One region of the Arthrobacter sp. E70 genome, then DNA from elsewhere that is predicted to be linked to it. Evidence: riboswitches for the same ligand, from Rfam matches in the RefSeq annotation. Region 1 holds a riboswitch; each other region holds the start of a gene.

Region 1 (5,281 bases):
GGGTGGAGCGCCGCATCTATGAAATGCTGGACCACCCCACGGAATCGCCCTATGGGAATCCCATCCCCGGGCTAGCTGAACTGGGCGGGCCGCCAGCTCCCGGTTTTGCCGACGGCGCGATCAGCCTGCTCGAAGCCATGAAGAACTACGGCCCCTCCTCCGGCGTCACCGTCAGCCGGCTGGCAGAACCCATCCAGGTGGAACCGGAACTCCTGGCGCAGCTCGACGAAGGCGGAATCCGGCCCGGCGCCGTCGTGGCCCTGGAACGAGTGGGCGATTACATCTCCGTGCGCGTGCCGGGGATCGAGGGTGCGCTGGAGCTGCCGCCGGAGGTGGCAGCACACGTCTTTGTTGCCCTCCAGTAGGACTGCTTCGGGAAGGCTTGGCGTACCCCATCGGGCTGCGCCCATGCAAAGATAACGGAATTGTTACTTAGGGACTTAAGGCCCTATAGTTGAACCAAGCGTTGATACTTAAGCGTTACCTGATCCGGAGCCGAGCTCTGCCAGCGGATCAGGAGCACGAGTCGTAACTGGCAGAGGCGGGGGAACCACAACCGGCAGCGGGGGACTGCCTTGGGGTGAAGTCCGTCAGCAGCAAGCCTCTCCAGTGAAGGATCCTCCGGGGATACCTCTGTGCGGAAGCTTGCTTACGGCGGACCGGGTCTTTGAACTCTCTGACCCGAATCCGACAGCTAACTCCGCAGGCTTACCCAGAGAGGAACCCCACTTGACCATGCAGACCTCCCGGGGCCGCCGCCGCGCGTCCGGCCCCGCTTCGACACCCCGGGTCGTCGAGGTTGTCGCCGCGGAGCGCCCCCGCGATCCGCACCGCGACGCGCGCCGCCGCCGTGGTCCCTTTCGGCAGGTTACGGAGTTTGCCGCCGCCAGCGGAATTGGCCAGAAGGCCGGCATCGCCCTTGCCGCCAGCGGTATCGCCCTGACGGTTGCCATGCCTGCCACCGGTCCCGTCCTCGCCACTGACGCCGCGGGGGCCGCCCCCGTTGCAGCTTCCGCGGTCAGCCCGCAGCCCCAGATTTCCGCCGATATAGGCGCCCAGGTCGACTTCAGCCGCTCCGCCGTTGTCACGCAGGCAGATCCTGACGGCAAGCTCAAGCAGCTGCTCAGCGCGCAGTCCGCCGGCTCCGTCAGCCGTGCCGCCTCGGCGGGCACACTTGCCGCACCCCTGGCCTCCCTGGCCACCGCCTCGCCGTTCGGCTACCGGGTGAGCCCTATCACGGGCGGCTCCGGAGATTTCCACCGCGGACAGGACTTCGTGGCCCAGTGCGGGACCTCCGTCCTGGCCGCTGCCACGGGGACCGTGACCTTTGCCGGCTGGCACGAGTTCGGAGGCGGAAACCGGGTGGTCATCGACCATGGCAACGGCCTTGAGACCACCTACAACCACCTCTCGTCCTTCAACGTCAAGGTGGGACAGACCGTCTCCCGCGGTGAGGTTGTCGCCTTGAGCGGAACCACTGGCGCCTCCACTGGTTGCCACTTGCACTTTGAGGTGCAGGTCAACGGCGAAGTGGTCGACCCGATGGGCTGGCTCTAGGAAAATGACCGTCCACTCTCAGTTGCCGGTCACGGTCCGTGATCTGAATGTGACATTCGGTCAAAACTGCTGTACCGTCTAACTCGCGTCAACTTTTCCGAAGTTGACGCTCTTGAGTGGATTGCCTAACTCTGCCACCGCTCAAGGTCCGTTCGCATTTCATCGTCTGGCAGGGGCGGGGGAACCAATTTTGGCCTTCACTTCGAAGGCCTTGGGGTTAAGTCACGAGCTTCGCAGGAAGCAGTGTGGCCGGGTGACTCCCATCCGAATCCGACAGCTCACCTCGCAGGCATTGGGAGAGGCTACCTTCGTGTCTTCACGCCACACTTCTGCGCGCCACCGTGCGCAAACGGTTCGCAATAACCCCCTGGACTCCGTGTCCAAGGCTGTTAGTGCCAACGCCGGGACCGTAGGCCGCCAGGCTGCCGTTGTGGCAGCTGCTTCCGGCCTCATCCTGAGCATGGGACTGCCGGCCACCGCAGCGGACACCACCGCTGGTGTCTCCGCCTCCACCGAATCCGGCTCTTCACAGACCGCTCTCGCTGTCACCGCTGCGCCCACCGCCACGGTTTCCTTCGAGCGTCCCGTGGTCAAGACCACCGCCGCTCCCAAGGTGGAAACCATCCGGACCCAGTCCACCGCGGCAGACCGCACCGCCGGACAGGATGCCCCCGGAGCCGCGAAGGCAGCGGAGACCGTTTCTTCGGCAGCAACCTCCGGAATTGCAGCGATCGCCTACACCGGCATCGGCCACTCGTACGTCTGGGGCGGCACCAGCCCCGTGACGGGCTGGGACTGCTCCGGCTTCACCCAGTGGGTCTACGCGCAGGCCGGCATCAGCATCCCCCGCACGAACGCGTGGACCGCGATGAAGCCGACTTCCACCCCGCAGCCTGGTGACCTTGTCATGCAGAACGGTGGCGCGCACGTCGGCATCTACGTCGGCAACGGCATGATGATCAGCGCGCTGAACCCCTCGCAGGGAACTTTGCTGCACGCCGTGACGGCTACCGGCTCCTCTTCCTTCTTCACCCTGAACTAGTTCTTCGACCCCCGGGTCCAAGGGCTTTTTCTTTGCCCCCAAGCTTTTCGCTCAACACCACATCCCCGTTCGGGATGCGCCGGCGTACCCCCAAGATGCCGGCGCGTCCACACCCCTCGGACAAGCCACAGCGGTCCTGAGGAAAAACGAAAGAGAGAACTGATGACGACTCGTGCTACCGCACGGCACCGCGCCGAGGTCACCAAAACCAATTCGATCGCTGTCATTGCCAAGGCTGTCAGCGACAACGCCGGCGGCATGGGCCGCCAGGCTGCGGTCATCGCCGCCGCATCCGGTCTGGTCCTGACCAGCGGCATCGCGGCCAACGCTGCTGACGCCAACGTCAAGCGTGATTCCGCCCCCGCATCTGCGCTGGAAGTCGAATCCGTCGTTGACGCGCCGATCTCCGCAGCCTCTACGATCGCCATCAGCTACGAGAAGCCTGCCGTGACCACCACGCCTGCTCCCGTGGCCGAGCCCGAGCCCGAGCCCGAGCCCCAGGTACAGGTCCAGGAAGCCGCGGCTGCGCCGGCCGCCCCGAAGGTCACTGCCAAGACGGCTTCCACTGCTGCTGCCCCCACTTCCCAGGGTTCCGCCAGCGGCAAGGGTGCGGCCATCCTGTCCGCCGCCTACGCCCAGCTTGGCGTCATGCAGGACTGCACCATGCTGGTCACCAACTCCCTGGCGGCCGTCGGCATCCACTTCCACGACTGGCCTGCCGGCTACCTGTCCCTGGGCCGCACCGTGAGTGCCTCCGAAGCCCAGCCCGGCGACCTCATCTACTACGCCGACGGCGGCGCAGGCATGGCGCACATCGCTGTGTACGCCGGCAACGGCATGGCTGTCCACGGGGGCTACAACGGCAACCAGACCGTTGTCTTCAGCGCGAACGTTGGATCCGGCCCGGTCTTCATCCGCGTCAGCTAAGCATTTTCGATCGCCGTCCCGGCCACAAACCGGACGCCGCATATCCAGGGACCTCCGCCGCCAGGCGGGGGTCCCTGGCGTTTTAGCGCTGCTGTCCGGCCGCGCACCGGTGCAGGATGCAGTTCCCTCCTCCGCCCTGGATGTGGCGCCGATTACCTCATATTGCATTTCTCTGTTTACTCTTGTGGTGTCGATCCATAGCCCGGACATGCCGAGGGCAGCCGGCCCTCGTGCCCCTGACGGGTGCGGCCGTGAAGAGGTACGTGCATGCGCACTCTCGTTCTGAATGCTGGATATGAACCGCTGGCGGTTGTTACGTTCCGCCGGGCGCTGGTGCTTGTGCTGACGGGCAAGGCGAGCGTGGTGGCCGAAGGCGACGATCCCGTCGTGGGCCCCACGGATGTCCTGGGGCGCCCGTCCGTGATCCTCCTCAACCGCTACATCCGCCCCCGATACAACCACTCCACGGCCGTGAGCCGCCGGGGGGTGCTGCGCCGGGACGGACACAAATGCGCTTACTGCGGAAAAGCCGCACACACCATCGACCACGTCCACCCGAAGTCCCGCGGCGGCGCAGATTCCTGGGAAAACCTGGTGGCGGCATGCCTGCGCTGCAACAACGTCAAGGGCGACCACACCCCCTCCGAGATGGGCTGGACACTCCGGTTTGTCCCGGAACCGCCGCATGGAACCATCTGGCAGATCAAGGAACTGGAGAAGCCGACGCCGGCCTGGGATCCCTTCCTGCTGCCTGAACGCGCTGCCTAAACGCGCTGCCTCCGTCGCTTCTGCCGGGACCGTGCCGGTGGCTACAGTGGGGGAGTGGAAGAACGCCGCTGTGACTTTGATGCCGTAATCCTGGCCGGCGGCCGGTCCTCGCGCTTGGGCGGGGTGCCCAAGCAGGCGCTGGTCTTTCAAGGCTCGTCCCTCCTGGAGCGGTCCCTCGCCGCGGCAGCCGGCGCTGGCCGCACCGTGGTGGTGGGCGACACCACGTCCGTTCCGGCCGGAACCCTGCCGGCGGGTCTGCTGGAGTGCCGTGAGGAACCCGCCTATGCCGGCCCTGCCGCTGCCATTGCCGCGGGCCTGTACGCCTTGGCGGAAGCCGGGGCCAATGCCCCCTACACCCTGGTCCTGGCCTGCGACATGCCGCTGGTGTCCGAAGCCGTCCCGGTGCTGCATGCCGCCCTGCTGGCGGCCGCCGGCACGCCGGGAGCCATGGCGTGCGGCCCGGACGGAAGGGCCCAGCCGCTCACCGGTTTTTATAGCACGAATGGGTTAAGAAAGGCCGCCGACGAGCTGGCCGCCCGTGACAGGCTGGTCAACGCTTCGGTGCGGGCGCTTCTTGCTAGTCTGGACGTGCAGCTTGTCACAGTCCCCGCCGGTGCCACCGCCGACGTCGATACCTGGGATGATGCTGCCGCGCTGGGGGTCGCCGCCGGGACCGGGGCGGAAACCCAGAACCGGCGCGGGCGGAGCTAACGTGGGAGGCAAGTCGTGAAAAGCCAGGACGAAACACTGGAAGAGTGGTGCAGGGCCCTGCTCCAGGCGTACAACCTGGAGGACGTCCAGGTGGACATCAACGCCGTCCTTGCCCTCGCGGGCGTCGCCGCCCATTCCGTGGTCCGGCCCGCCGCGCCCCTCACGACTTTTATTGCCGGTTTTGCCGCCGGGCAGGCGGCGGCTTCCGGGGGCGAAGTAGACAGCGGCTCCATGGAGGCGGCCCTGGCCGTGGCCCGTTCGCTCGCCGCCGACTAT
Region 2 (5,281 bases), on a different contig from region 1:
TCACCTCCCAGCCCCCAGATTACGACTCGGCGGCCTGCGGGAACAGGGCAGCCGTGGCAGGATTCCGGTATGCCGCTGAAACTGGTTTTTATCGCCGACACCCACGTGCCCAAGCGCGCCAGGAACCTGCCGGAGCAGGTGTGGGCCGCGGTGGAAACCGCGGACGTGGTGTTCCACGCCGGAGACTGGGTGGAGCCGGCATTGCTGGATGAGTTCGAGGAACGCAGCACGTTGCTGCTGGGTGTCCACGGCAACAATGACGGCCCGGAACTGCGCCGGCGGCTCCCGGAGACGGCACGCATCACGCTGGACGACGTCCGGTTCGCGATGGTCCACGAGACGGGGCCGGCCAAGGGCCGCGAACCGCGCTGCGAGGCGCTGTTCCCGGACGCGGACGTCCTGGTGTTCGGGCACAGCCACATCCCGTGGGACACCACCTCGTCCGGGGGGCTCCGGCTGCTGAATCCCGGCTCCCCCACGGACCGGCGCCGGCAACCGGCCTGTACCTACATGGAAGCGGCCGTGGACGGCGGGCGGCTCGCCGAGGTCAGGCTGGTGGAGGTGCGGCGCGGCTGAACGGCTTGGCAGCGGCGGAATGTTTGCCTAGGCTGGAAAACGTAAGCATGCTTAGTTTTTGCGCCGAAGAGGAGGACCGCATGACCGACCAGTACACCTTCCGCAACCCCGTGACTGCCTACGAAAAGATCTCCCCGCCAGAGCAGCACCAGCCCGAGCCGGGCCTGGACGCGGAACTGGAGCCCAAGGCCGACCTGGGCGAAGAGACCTACCGCGGCACCGGGCGGCTGGAAGGCCGCCGTGCCATCGTGACCGGCGCGGACTCCGGCATCGGCGGGGCAACCGCCATTGCCTTCGCAAGGGAAGGCGCCGACGTCGTGCTCTCCTACCTGCCGCAGGAAGAGGAAGACGCGTCACGGATCGCCGGAATCATTGAGGCGGCAGGTCGCAAGGCAATCAAGGTCCCCGGCGACCTCAAGGACGCTGCGGCCTGCACGGACCTGGTGGACACCGCCGTTGCCGTCCTGGGCGGGGTGGACATCCTGGTCAACAACGCCGGCAAGCAGGTGGCCCAGAAGGACCTGCAGGACATCACGGATGAACAGTTCGACCACACGCTGAAGACCAACGTCTACGCCATGTTCTGGCTGACCAAGGCTGCGGTGCCGCACATGCCGCCGGGCTCCACCATTATCAACACCACCTCGATCCAGGCGTACAACCCCTCGCCCACGCTGGTGGACTACGCCACCACCAAGGCCAGCATCAACAACTTCACGAAGGGGCTGGCGCAGCAGCTGGCACCGAAGGGGATCCGGGTGAACGCGGTGGCTCCGGGCCCCATCTGGACCCCGTTGCAGGTGAGCAGCGGCCAGCCGAAGGAGGAACTGCCCGAGTTCGGCCAGTCCACTCCCCTGGGCCGGGCCGGGCAGCCCGCCGAACTGGCACCCGCGTATGTCTTCCTCGCGTCGCCGGAGTCCAGCTACGTGGTGGGCGAAACGCTCAACGTCAACGGCGGCAGCCCCACGCCGTAGCCGTTGCCGCTTATCCGGCGGCTTCCTGTTCGGCAAGCAGCGCGTCGGTGGCCTCGTCCGGCTGGCCGTCGAAGAACTGGGCCAGGACGGTCTTGAACACTGTTTCTCCGGGCGCCGCCCGGAGAAACAGTGTCATGGAGGACCGCAGCTTCTGCGCGTCGATGCCGCCCAGGATATCCTCGGCGGACCGGTCGGGGTGGTTGGTCAGGGCCTGCGCGCATTCGAGCAGCCGGGGGCCGAGGACGTCGTGGTCCAGATAGGCGCGTGCTTCAGCCAGGGATGCGATGGCGTAGGTGCGGGACATGGCGCTGCGCCCCAGGCCGGCGATCTGCGGGAAGACGAACCACATCCAGTGGCCGGTCTTGTTGCCCACCTGCAGCTCCCCCAGCGCCTGCTCATAGGTTCCACCGCGGTTTTGGGCGGTGACGAAACGGGCGAGGTCAAACGGTTCATTCATTGGATCTCCCAGGTGCGTTTCTCAGGGTCAGGTCCTTCTCAAGGGCATCCGCGGCCGCTTGCAGCTGCGGATCTTCCCGCCATCTTGCCAGGACAACGTCGGCGCGCTGCCGTTCGCGTTCCCCCAGTCCCGCCAGCAGCGGCACCAGGACGTCCGCGATCATCGGCTCCACCAGCTCCTGGGCCAGCGCGGAGCGGAGGAACCCTTCAAGGCGGGTCAGGTCCGAATGCCGGAGCCCGCGGACTTTGGATTGCAGCAGCACGACGGCGGCCAGGCGCCGCTCAAACACTGGCCGGGCTCCGGGTTTAGGCTGGCCCCAGAGCGCCGAAGCAAGCATGACCGTGCCGTCGTGGTCAAGGGCCTTGAATTTTCGCAGGGCGTCGCGCACGGTGCCGCGGACCGCCCCGACGGATGAGCCGTAGGAGGCGAGGGCCCCGCCCAGCCGGCTGCCGACGTCGTCCGCCCGGTACCAGGCACCCTCATTCTGGAGGGTCCTGTCGATGAATTCCGCGGCCGCGGCCACCGTGTCCGTGGCGCCGCTCATTGCCCACGCCCCGTTGCCGCATGCCGGATGCAATAGGGGGTCCACGGCCGGGCTTCCAGCCGGCCCTCGGCGATGGGCTCCCCGCACACCGCGCAGATACCGTAAGTACCGTCGCCGATCCGGGCCAGGGCGGCCTCCACCTGGTCAAGCCCCGCCGAACTCTGCTTCAGGAGCGCTGCGGCCTGGGAGAGTTCAAAGGCGATCGTTGCACCTTCGGGGTCGTGCTCGTCGTCGACGTTGGAGTCCTGGCGCGCTGAATTCGCCGCCGCGATATCCGCCCGGAGCGCCGGCAGCAAAGCCGACCTCCGCTCCCGCTCCTGCTCGAGCAGCACCCGGAACCGTTCAACGTCTGGCATAGGGAAAGCCTAGCGCCCCCTCAGGACCTTGATCTTGGTCACGATCAGGGGCATAGTTCCGAAGCCTGCCGGGTGCTTGCATGGCTTGGCAGGAGACCGTGGCGGAAGCGTTACCAAGGCATGCATGAACACGTTGCAGTAACAGGCGAAGTCGCGCATCAAAACGATTGCTTAATGCGAGAGGAAAACCTCGCATGTTATCCAAATGTGACAATTGACCCGAGAGCGGGTTATGGTCGAATGGTGTCCCTCCCAGACGGGACATTCCCATCAGCTTGCCGAGCCCTGCCGCTGACCCGGGATTCGATCGTTTCCAGCTGGCAGGGACGGGGGAACCACATTTCCATGGCCTCTTGAGGCCTTGGGGTTAAGTCGAATAGCGCCTCCGTCCGTTGCGGGGTGCTTTCGGCCGGGCATCTCCAGCCCGAACCCGACAGCTCACCCCGCAGGCATGGGAGAGGCGATCAACCGTGTCAAAAATTTCCAATGCAGCCCGTCACCGCGCGACTCCGGCCCGCTCAATTGTGCTCGAGGGCCTCGCCGTGACAGCGAAGTCCCAGGCCCGCTCGCTGGGCCGCCCGGCGCTCGCAGTGGCAGCAGCATCCGGCATTGCGTTCGGGGTCGGTGCGCCGGCCCACGCAGGTGTAACCGCCCCGGGCACCACGACTAACGTCGAGGCCACCGCCGAGCCCGCCGCGCAGGTGGCAGCGCCGGCCGCCGCTGCCGGCACCGTCCACACGGTGGTTTCCGGCGATACCCTTGGCGCCATCGCGTCAGCCTACGGTGTCGGCCTGAACGACGTCCTGTCCGCCAACGGACTGGGACTGTCCTCAATCATCTACCCGGGTGACCAGATCCAGATCCCCGAGGCAGGATACGTTGCGGCAGCACCCGCCCCGGCACCCGCTCCCGCCCCGGCACCCGTTACGGCGGCAGCTGCGTCCACTCCGGTGAACACCGGAATGAACATGTCCTACGCTTCGGCCACCCCGGCCTCCACCGGTACCGGCACGGGAGCCGCGATCCTCGCATCGGCCTACGGCCAGCTGGGTGTCCAGCAGGACTGCACGGCCATGGTGGAAAAGGCCCTGCGCTCCGTGGGCAAGTCGGTGGGCGACCTCGCCCCCACCCAGTTCTTCCAGTACGGCAGCGTGGTGGGCAGCCCGGCCCCCGGTGACCTGATCATCACCTCCGGCCACGTGGGCGTGTACGCCGGCAACGGCCAGGTGGTCAGCGGCGGCGTCAACGGCTACACCACCGAGGTACACTCCATCAGCTGGCTCGGCGGCTACTCCGCCGTCCGCGTGGCCTAACCACCGCGCGTCGAAGAAGGGCGGCGGCCGGGATTTCCGGCCGCCGCCCTTCTGCGTTCAGGTCCCGCAGAAGGTCATGTAACTCCCGAAGTCTTCGGGCGCTCCCTCGGCGTAGCGTTCCAGCCCAGGCCGCTCGGTGAAGGGTTCAGTGACCGCTTCCAGCAGCCGGCGCAGGGGGTCCAGGTCTCCCCCGGTGGCGGCCGCGAGTGCTTCTTCCACCAGGTGGTTGCGCGGAATATAGGCCGGGTTCACGCTGTCCATCAGCTCCTGGTCGGGGCCCAGGGCCTGCCACCGCTCAACCCAGGAATCGAAGGCCGGCAGGTCAAGGACCATGCCGCGGACGGGCCGGAGGTCGCCGCGGGCAGCCTTGCCGAGGTTCCGGAAGAACAGGGTGTAGTCGACGGGGCCGTCCTTGAGGATGGCGATTGCCCCGTCCACCACGGCCGAGGCAGCCTCATCGGCGGCCGCGGCCTCGGGGATGCCCAGCTTGGCCCTCATGCCGCCGGACCACGCGGCGCTGTATTGCCCGCGGAATGCGCCCAGGGCCTCCACCGCCGGCGTTACCGCCTTCTCCTGGTCCTCGTCGATCAGCGGCAGCATCGCCTCGGCGAGCCTGGCGAGATTCCATTCGGCAAGGACGGGCTGGTTGGCGTAGGCGTAGCGTCCGCTGACGTCGATTGAGCTGTAGACGGCGCCCGGGTTGAATGCGTCCATGAAGGCGCACGGGCCGTAGTCGATCGTCTCTCCGGAGATGGTCATGTTGTCCGTATTCATCACTCCGTGCACGAATCCGACCAGCATCCACCGGGCCACCAGGGAAGCCTGGGCCGAGACCACGGACCGGAACAGTTCCAGGTAGGGGTTTTCGACCTTCGCAGCGTCAGGGTAATGGCGGGCAATGGCGTGGTCCGCCAACCTCCGGAGCAGGCCGATATTCTCCGTTGCGCGCGCGTACTGGAAGCTGCCAACACGCAGGTGGCTGCCCGCCACCCTGGCCAGGACGGCCCCCGGCAGCATCCCGTCGCGCCGCACCTGCCGCCCGGTGGCCACGACCGCCAAGG
Region 3 (5,281 bases), on a different contig from region 1:
GCTCAGCCTTGCAAAATTGGCCGCGGCCGACGGCGGTCCCAGGCTTCCGGGGGCTGCGGTGGCACTTCCGGAAGGGGCACAGGAAAGCCCCCGGCTCTTGGCCGGTGTCCTGCGGCGCTGGCTTGGGGATCCCGAAACCCGGCGGACCTGGCAGGCGGCTGCTTTGGATGCGCGGACCAGGCTTCCGGACTGGAACAGGACGGCAGAGACCGTGCTGCAGTTGCTGGCGGGCCCCGAAGGGAAAGGCTAGAGCCCGGTCCGGTGCGCGGCGAAGAACTCCCGCAGCAGCACGGCGCATTCGTCCTCGCGGACTCCCGGATAGACCTCGACCCAATGATTGAGGCGGCGCTCGCGCAGGATGTCGAACACCGATCCGGCGGCGCCGGCCTTCTCATCCCAGGCGCCGAAGACCACCCGGGGAATCCGGGCCAGGACAACCGCGCCCGCGCACATGGCGCAGGGCTCCAGGGTGACAACCAGCGTGCAGTCGGAAAGCCGCCAGCCGTCACTGCTGCCGCCGCCGGCCCTGGCCCGCTCCCGGAGCCGCTCGGCCGCCTCCCTGATGGCAACAACCTCGGCGTGGGCCGTGGGGTCTCCCAGTTCCTCGCGCTGGTTGCGTCCGGAACCCAGCACATCGCCGTCGGGCCCTATCACCACGGCCCCGATCGGTACATCATCGGTGCTGAGCGCCCGGCGGGCCTCCGCCAGGGCGAGCCCCATCCAGGCGTGGTGTTTCTTTTCGGGCAACGGCATGGCTCAATGATAGTTTCGGGGATACTCAGGTTACTTACCGATGCCGGGAGGCACCATGGACACTCTTCGGGACCGTTTGGGTACGTGGTTCAAGCCGTACGCGGCGCTGGTCCTTCCCATCCTCGTGGGCGGCGTGATCATCGTGTCCCTGGCGCTGCTCGGCGCCGAGGTCTACGACGACGTGGTGGACTCTGCAGGACTGGCCAACCTGGACAAACCTGCCCTGGCATACGCGGAAACCCTGAGGAACCCCGGCCTCAATGCCACAGTCACCGGCTTTACGAATATTGGCGGCGGCGTCGGCATGCCGATCCTTGCCAGCATCCTCACCGCCTGGCTGACCTTCCTTAGCCGCAACTGGCGCCCCCTTATCCTCGTTGGGGGCGCGGCCGCAGCGTCCATCGCGGCCACCACATTCGGAAAGAAGCTCGTGGGCCGCACCCGGCCGGACCACGCCGACGCAGTGCCGCCGTATGAGGATTCACCCTCGTTCCCCAGCGGCCATACCCTGAACACCACTGTGGTGATCAGCCTGATCGTCTACCTCATTTGCCTCCAGTTCAACGTGATGTGGACCCGCGTCACGGCGATCACTGCTGGGACCCTCTTCATCATCGCCATGGGCCTGAGCCGGGTGTTCCTCGGTCACCACTGGCTGACCGACGTCATGGCCGGCTGGATCCTGGGGTTCGCCTGGGTGGCCATAGTGATCCTGGCGCACAGGCTGTTCCACTTGGTCCGGCGCCGGGAGCATGCCGGTGCGCCGCCGTCGTTCGACCGTCCCGTGGTCCGCGACGTGGTGGCCCAGGAACTGCACGACGGCGGTACTTCCGGCCCCGGGCAGAGTACCGGCGGGTGATAGTTTTGGTGGATGCGCACTCTCGTTGTTGACCACCCGCTGGTTGCCCACAAGCTCACCGTCCTGAGGGACAAGAACACGCCGTCACCGGTCTTCCGCCAGTTGACGGAGGAGCTGGTCACCCTGCTGGCCTACGAGGCTACCCGCGAGGTCCGCACCGAGCCCGTCACCATCCAGACTCCCGTCAGCACCACCGTCGGCACGGCCTTCACGAAGCCCACGCCTTTGGTGGTCCCCATCCTCCGGGCCGGCCTGGGGATGCTCGAGGGCATGACCAAGCTGGTTCCCACCGCCGAGGTGGGCTTCCTGGGAATGGCCCGGGATGAGGAAACCCTGGACATCATCACCTATGCGGAGCGCCTTCCGGAGGACCTGACCGGTCGGCAGGTCTTCGTCCTGGACCCCATGCTGGCCACCGGCGGAACCCTGCGCGAGGCCATCAAGTTCCTGTTCAAGCGTGGCGCGTCCGATGTCACCTGCATCTGCCTGCTGGCGGCACCCGAAGGCCTCGCCCGGCTGGAGGAAGAGCTGTCGGGCGCCAACGTGCACATTGTCTTGGCATCCATCGACGAGAAGCTCAACGACAAGTCGTACATCGTTCCCGGCCTCGGCGACGCCGGGGACCGCCTCTACGGCATTGCCGGGTAGGCTGCAACCCTTTTCCAAACAGGGTCCCGCCGCTAGCCTGTGCGGATGGACTGGAAACTTGAACTTGTCTACGTCCCCGTGTCCGACGTGGACCGCGCCAAGGATTTCTACGTCAACCAGGTGGGCTTCAACGCCGACTATGACGAGCGGCCCTCGGACGACATCCGCTTTGTACAGCTGACGCCGCCCGGCTCTGCCTGCTCCATCTGCATGGGCGAGGGGCTTCTGGACGCCCCTGCCGGCACAGGAACCACCCTTCAGATGGTGGTTGACGACATCCAGGAAGCGCACGACCACCTGCAGAACAACGGGGTGGATGTCAGTGATATCGAAGTGCTGCCCTGGGGCCACTTCGTGTACTTCTCCGATCCCGACGGCAACAAGTGGTCTGTCCAGTACATCCCGTGGCGGAACGCGGGGCAGCCGGCAGCTGAATCAACGCGGGCTGATTAACGCGGAGAGCAGCCCGCATCCGTGGATGCGGGCTGCTGCCGGTGCCGGGTTTCGCACCTGCTCACAGGTGCGGGATTCCTAGTACCAGTTGTGGGCCAGGTGGAAGTTCAGGGCGCCACAGGGAGAGTCGTAGCTCTTCTTGATGTAGTCCAGGCCCCAGTTGATCTGGGTGCGGTAGTTGGTGAGGTAGTCCGCGCCGGCGCTTGCCATCTTTTCGGCCGGCAGGGACTGCACGATGCCGTAGGCCCCGCTGCTGGCATTGGTGGCGGTGGTGGTCCAGTCCGATTCCTTGGTCCACAGGGTCTTCAGGCACTGCATCTGGTCAGCACTCCAGCCAAAGGATGCCAGCTGGCTGGCCGCGTAGGCCTGGGCGCCGGCAGGATCGTTGACCGCGACGGCGGGAGCAGGCTCGGGTGCGGGGGCCGGAGCGGGTGCCGCCTCAACGGGGGGAGTGGACGGGGCCGGGGCAGGTGCCGGTTCGGCCGCCTGGGGTGCCACGCTGATCGGCGCAGGAGCGGGGGTTGCTGCCGGATTTGACCGGATCTCGCTCTTCTCGATGCTCATTTGGGCGTCGGAAGCGGCTGTGGAAGAGTGGGCCTCGGTGGCCGACACCGGGACGATGCTGCTGGTCGCCTGGCCCGCGGCGCCTACGCCAACCAGCACGGCGCAGGATGCCGCAAGGATGGCGGCCCGCCGGCCGAGTGTGCTCTTCTTGGCCGCCTGGGCCTTGGCCCGGTGTTTTGCCTTGGACTGCAGGCAGGGTTCTGCCGTGTTTTTGGACATGGTTGATCGCCTCTCACACCTGCGGAGTTAGCTGTCGGGTTCGGATGAGGGCATCCGGCAGCACGGAATGATCACATGCTGCTTAACCCCAAGGGCAGTCAATGCCCGGGACGGTGGGTCCCCCGCCTCTGCCGTTGCTCAAGCGGAATCCGGGAAGTGGCAGAGCTTGGCGTCAACCCGGGATTGCGGTCCGAACGCGGGCCGCACTTAATCGACGGTACAGGAAGCCTGCGCTTAAGTCACATTTAGGTAACGGAAGTCACGATGAATGGCGCGTCGCGTTGCCAGCCGTTATCAGCCGTCCTTATCCGTGGTGCCTCTGGGCCTGCTACTTTGTCAGCGCATAGACCGTGGAGTTGCCCACGGTCCGGGACTGGAAGTTGGCTTGGACCCACGCGGCCACCTCTGAGGTGCCGCCCCGGCCGCCTAAGCCGCCGCCCATGCCACGGGCCCCGCCTTCGATGAAGTAGCTGATCTCACCCTTGGCCACCATGTCCTGGAACTGCGCGAGCGTGGGGTAGGGGTCCCCGCCGTTCCAGCCGCCCAAGGCGATCACGCTCGTGTTGGAGGCCAGTTCCAGGTTTGCTGCCTGGGATGCGCCGGAGACGATAGCGGACCACTTCGTGGTGGTGGCGGACAGGAGGGCGGTCAGCGCGGTGTCCGGCGTTCCTTCGCCGGGCCCGCCAGCCATACCACCGCCGGCCATACCACCGCGGGCGGTACCACCGCCGGCGGGGTCACCGAAACGGGCCAGGCCGGCAGCACCGGCAGGGCCCGACGTCGGGATGGAACCGGAGTGCGCCGTGGCAGCGGTTGCCAGCGTCCATGCGCCCGTTCCGAGGCCTCCTGCCAGCAGGGACACCACGACGACGGCGGCGGGTCCGGCATGGCGGAACCGGCCGGCAGTCCCCATGCCGTCAACGCGGAGCAGGATCGCGGCCGTCGCCAGGACGCCGAGGACAATGGCGGTGATGCCCAGCCACGGGAGCCAGGACGCATCCCGGACCAGCAGCACCGCTGACCACATTGCCGTGGAGAGCACGGCGACGGCCAGCACGATCCGGGCGGGCCAGTACGCCCGCCCGCGCCATAGTTCAATGGCTCCAATGCCCGCCAGGGCCGCGATCGCCGGGGCCAGGGCCACGGAGTAGTACGGGTGGACGATGCCGCTCATGAAGCTGAAGACGCCCGCCGTCACCAGGAGCCAGCCGCCCCACAGGATCAGGGATGCCCGGCTCAGGGAGGTACGGGCCTCGCGTCGGGTGAACCATAGCCCCGCGGCCAGCAGGATCAGGGCGGCGGGCAGCAGCCAGGACACCTCGCCGCCGAAGCTGGTCCCGAACATCCGCAGAAGGCCGGCGGCGCCGCCGAATCCGGTGTTGCCGCCGCCGAAGCCCTCCGTCCCTCCCGGCGCGCCCGCACCTCCGCCTAAGCCCGCACCTCCGCCTAAGCCCGCGCCGCCGCCGGGCATGCCTTCACCCGACCCGGTGATGCGGGCCAGGCCGTTGTAGCCGAACGTGAGTTCCAGGAAGCTGTTGGTGGTGGACCCGGCCATGTAGGGCCGCGCCGAGGCCGGCGTCAGCTGGAAAAGCGCCACATAGCTGCCAGCCACCACGACAATTCCGCCGAGTGCGCCCAGCAGGTGCACCATCCGGCGTCCGAGTGTGGTGGGGGCCGCCCAGAGGTAGGCGAGGCCCAGCGCCGGAACAACCAGGAAGCCCTGCAGCATCTTGGTCAGGAACGCCAGGCCGATCACGGCACCGGCCGCGGCGAGCCATTTCCAGC

The links. Region 1 has a riboswitch for cyclic di-AMP ahead of AC3IMC_RS17175 (C40 family peptidase). Riboswitches for the same ligand answer to the same signal wherever they lie in the genome.
Region 2: linked by a shared signal. The riboswitch ahead of AC3IMC_RS02955 (LysM peptidoglycan-binding domain-containing protein) and the one ahead of AC3IMC_RS17175 (C40 family peptidase) in region 1 are both predicted to bind cyclic di-AMP.
Region 3: linked by a shared signal. The riboswitch ahead of AC3IMC_RS13385 (aggregation-promoting factor C-terminal-like domain-containing protein) and the one ahead of AC3IMC_RS17175 (C40 family peptidase) in region 1 are both predicted to bind cyclic di-AMP.

The regions. Positions count from the first base shown of each region.
Region 1 covers NZ_JBYQFR010000015.1:24,469-29,749, forward strand. Annotated here, with positions in the region: gene AC3IMC_RS17165 (iron-dependent transcriptional repressor DtxR) at 1-365, shown strand, start outside; cyclic di-AMP (ydaO/yuaA leader) riboswitch at 515-725, shown strand; gene AC3IMC_RS17170 (M23 family metallopeptidase) at 736-1,557, shown strand; cyclic di-AMP (ydaO/yuaA leader) riboswitch at 1,686-1,863, shown strand; gene AC3IMC_RS17175 (C40 family peptidase) at 1,934-2,599, shown strand; gene AC3IMC_RS17180 (NlpC/P60 family protein) at 2,762-3,526, shown strand; gene AC3IMC_RS17185 (HNH endonuclease) at 3,794-4,294, shown strand; gene mobA (molybdenum cofactor guanylyltransferase) at 4,349-5,005, shown strand; gene AC3IMC_RS17195 (DUF6457 domain-containing protein) at 5,021-5,281, shown strand, end outside.
Region 2 covers NZ_JBYQFR010000002.1:202,258-207,538, forward strand. Annotated here, with positions in the region: gene AC3IMC_RS02930 (metallophosphoesterase family protein) at 70-576, shown strand; gene AC3IMC_RS02935 (glucose 1-dehydrogenase) at 657-1,550, shown strand; gene AC3IMC_RS02940 (DUF1810 domain-containing protein) at 1,561-2,007, opposite strand; gene AC3IMC_RS02945 (DNA alkylation repair protein) at 2,000-2,551, opposite strand; gene AC3IMC_RS02950 (TraR/DksA family transcriptional regulator) at 2,548-2,907, opposite strand; cyclic di-AMP (ydaO/yuaA leader) riboswitch at 3,184-3,374, shown strand; gene AC3IMC_RS02955 (LysM peptidoglycan-binding domain-containing protein) at 3,378-4,220, shown strand; gene AC3IMC_RS02960 (protein adenylyltransferase SelO) at 4,278-5,281, opposite strand, start outside.
Region 3 covers NZ_JBYQFR010000009.1:128,797-134,077, forward strand. Annotated here, with positions in the region: gene AC3IMC_RS13360 (glycosyltransferase family 4 protein) at 1-250, shown strand, start outside; gene AC3IMC_RS13365 (nucleoside deaminase) at 247-753, opposite strand; gene AC3IMC_RS13370 (phosphatase PAP2 family protein) at 809-1,612, shown strand; gene upp (uracil phosphoribosyltransferase) at 1,625-2,260, shown strand; gene AC3IMC_RS13380 (glyoxalase superfamily protein) at 2,306-2,713, shown strand; gene AC3IMC_RS13385 (aggregation-promoting factor C-terminal-like domain-containing protein) at 2,792-3,496, opposite strand; cyclic di-AMP (ydaO/yuaA leader) riboswitch at 3,502-3,661, opposite strand; gene AC3IMC_RS13390 (glycosyltransferase family 39 protein) at 3,825-5,281, opposite strand, start outside.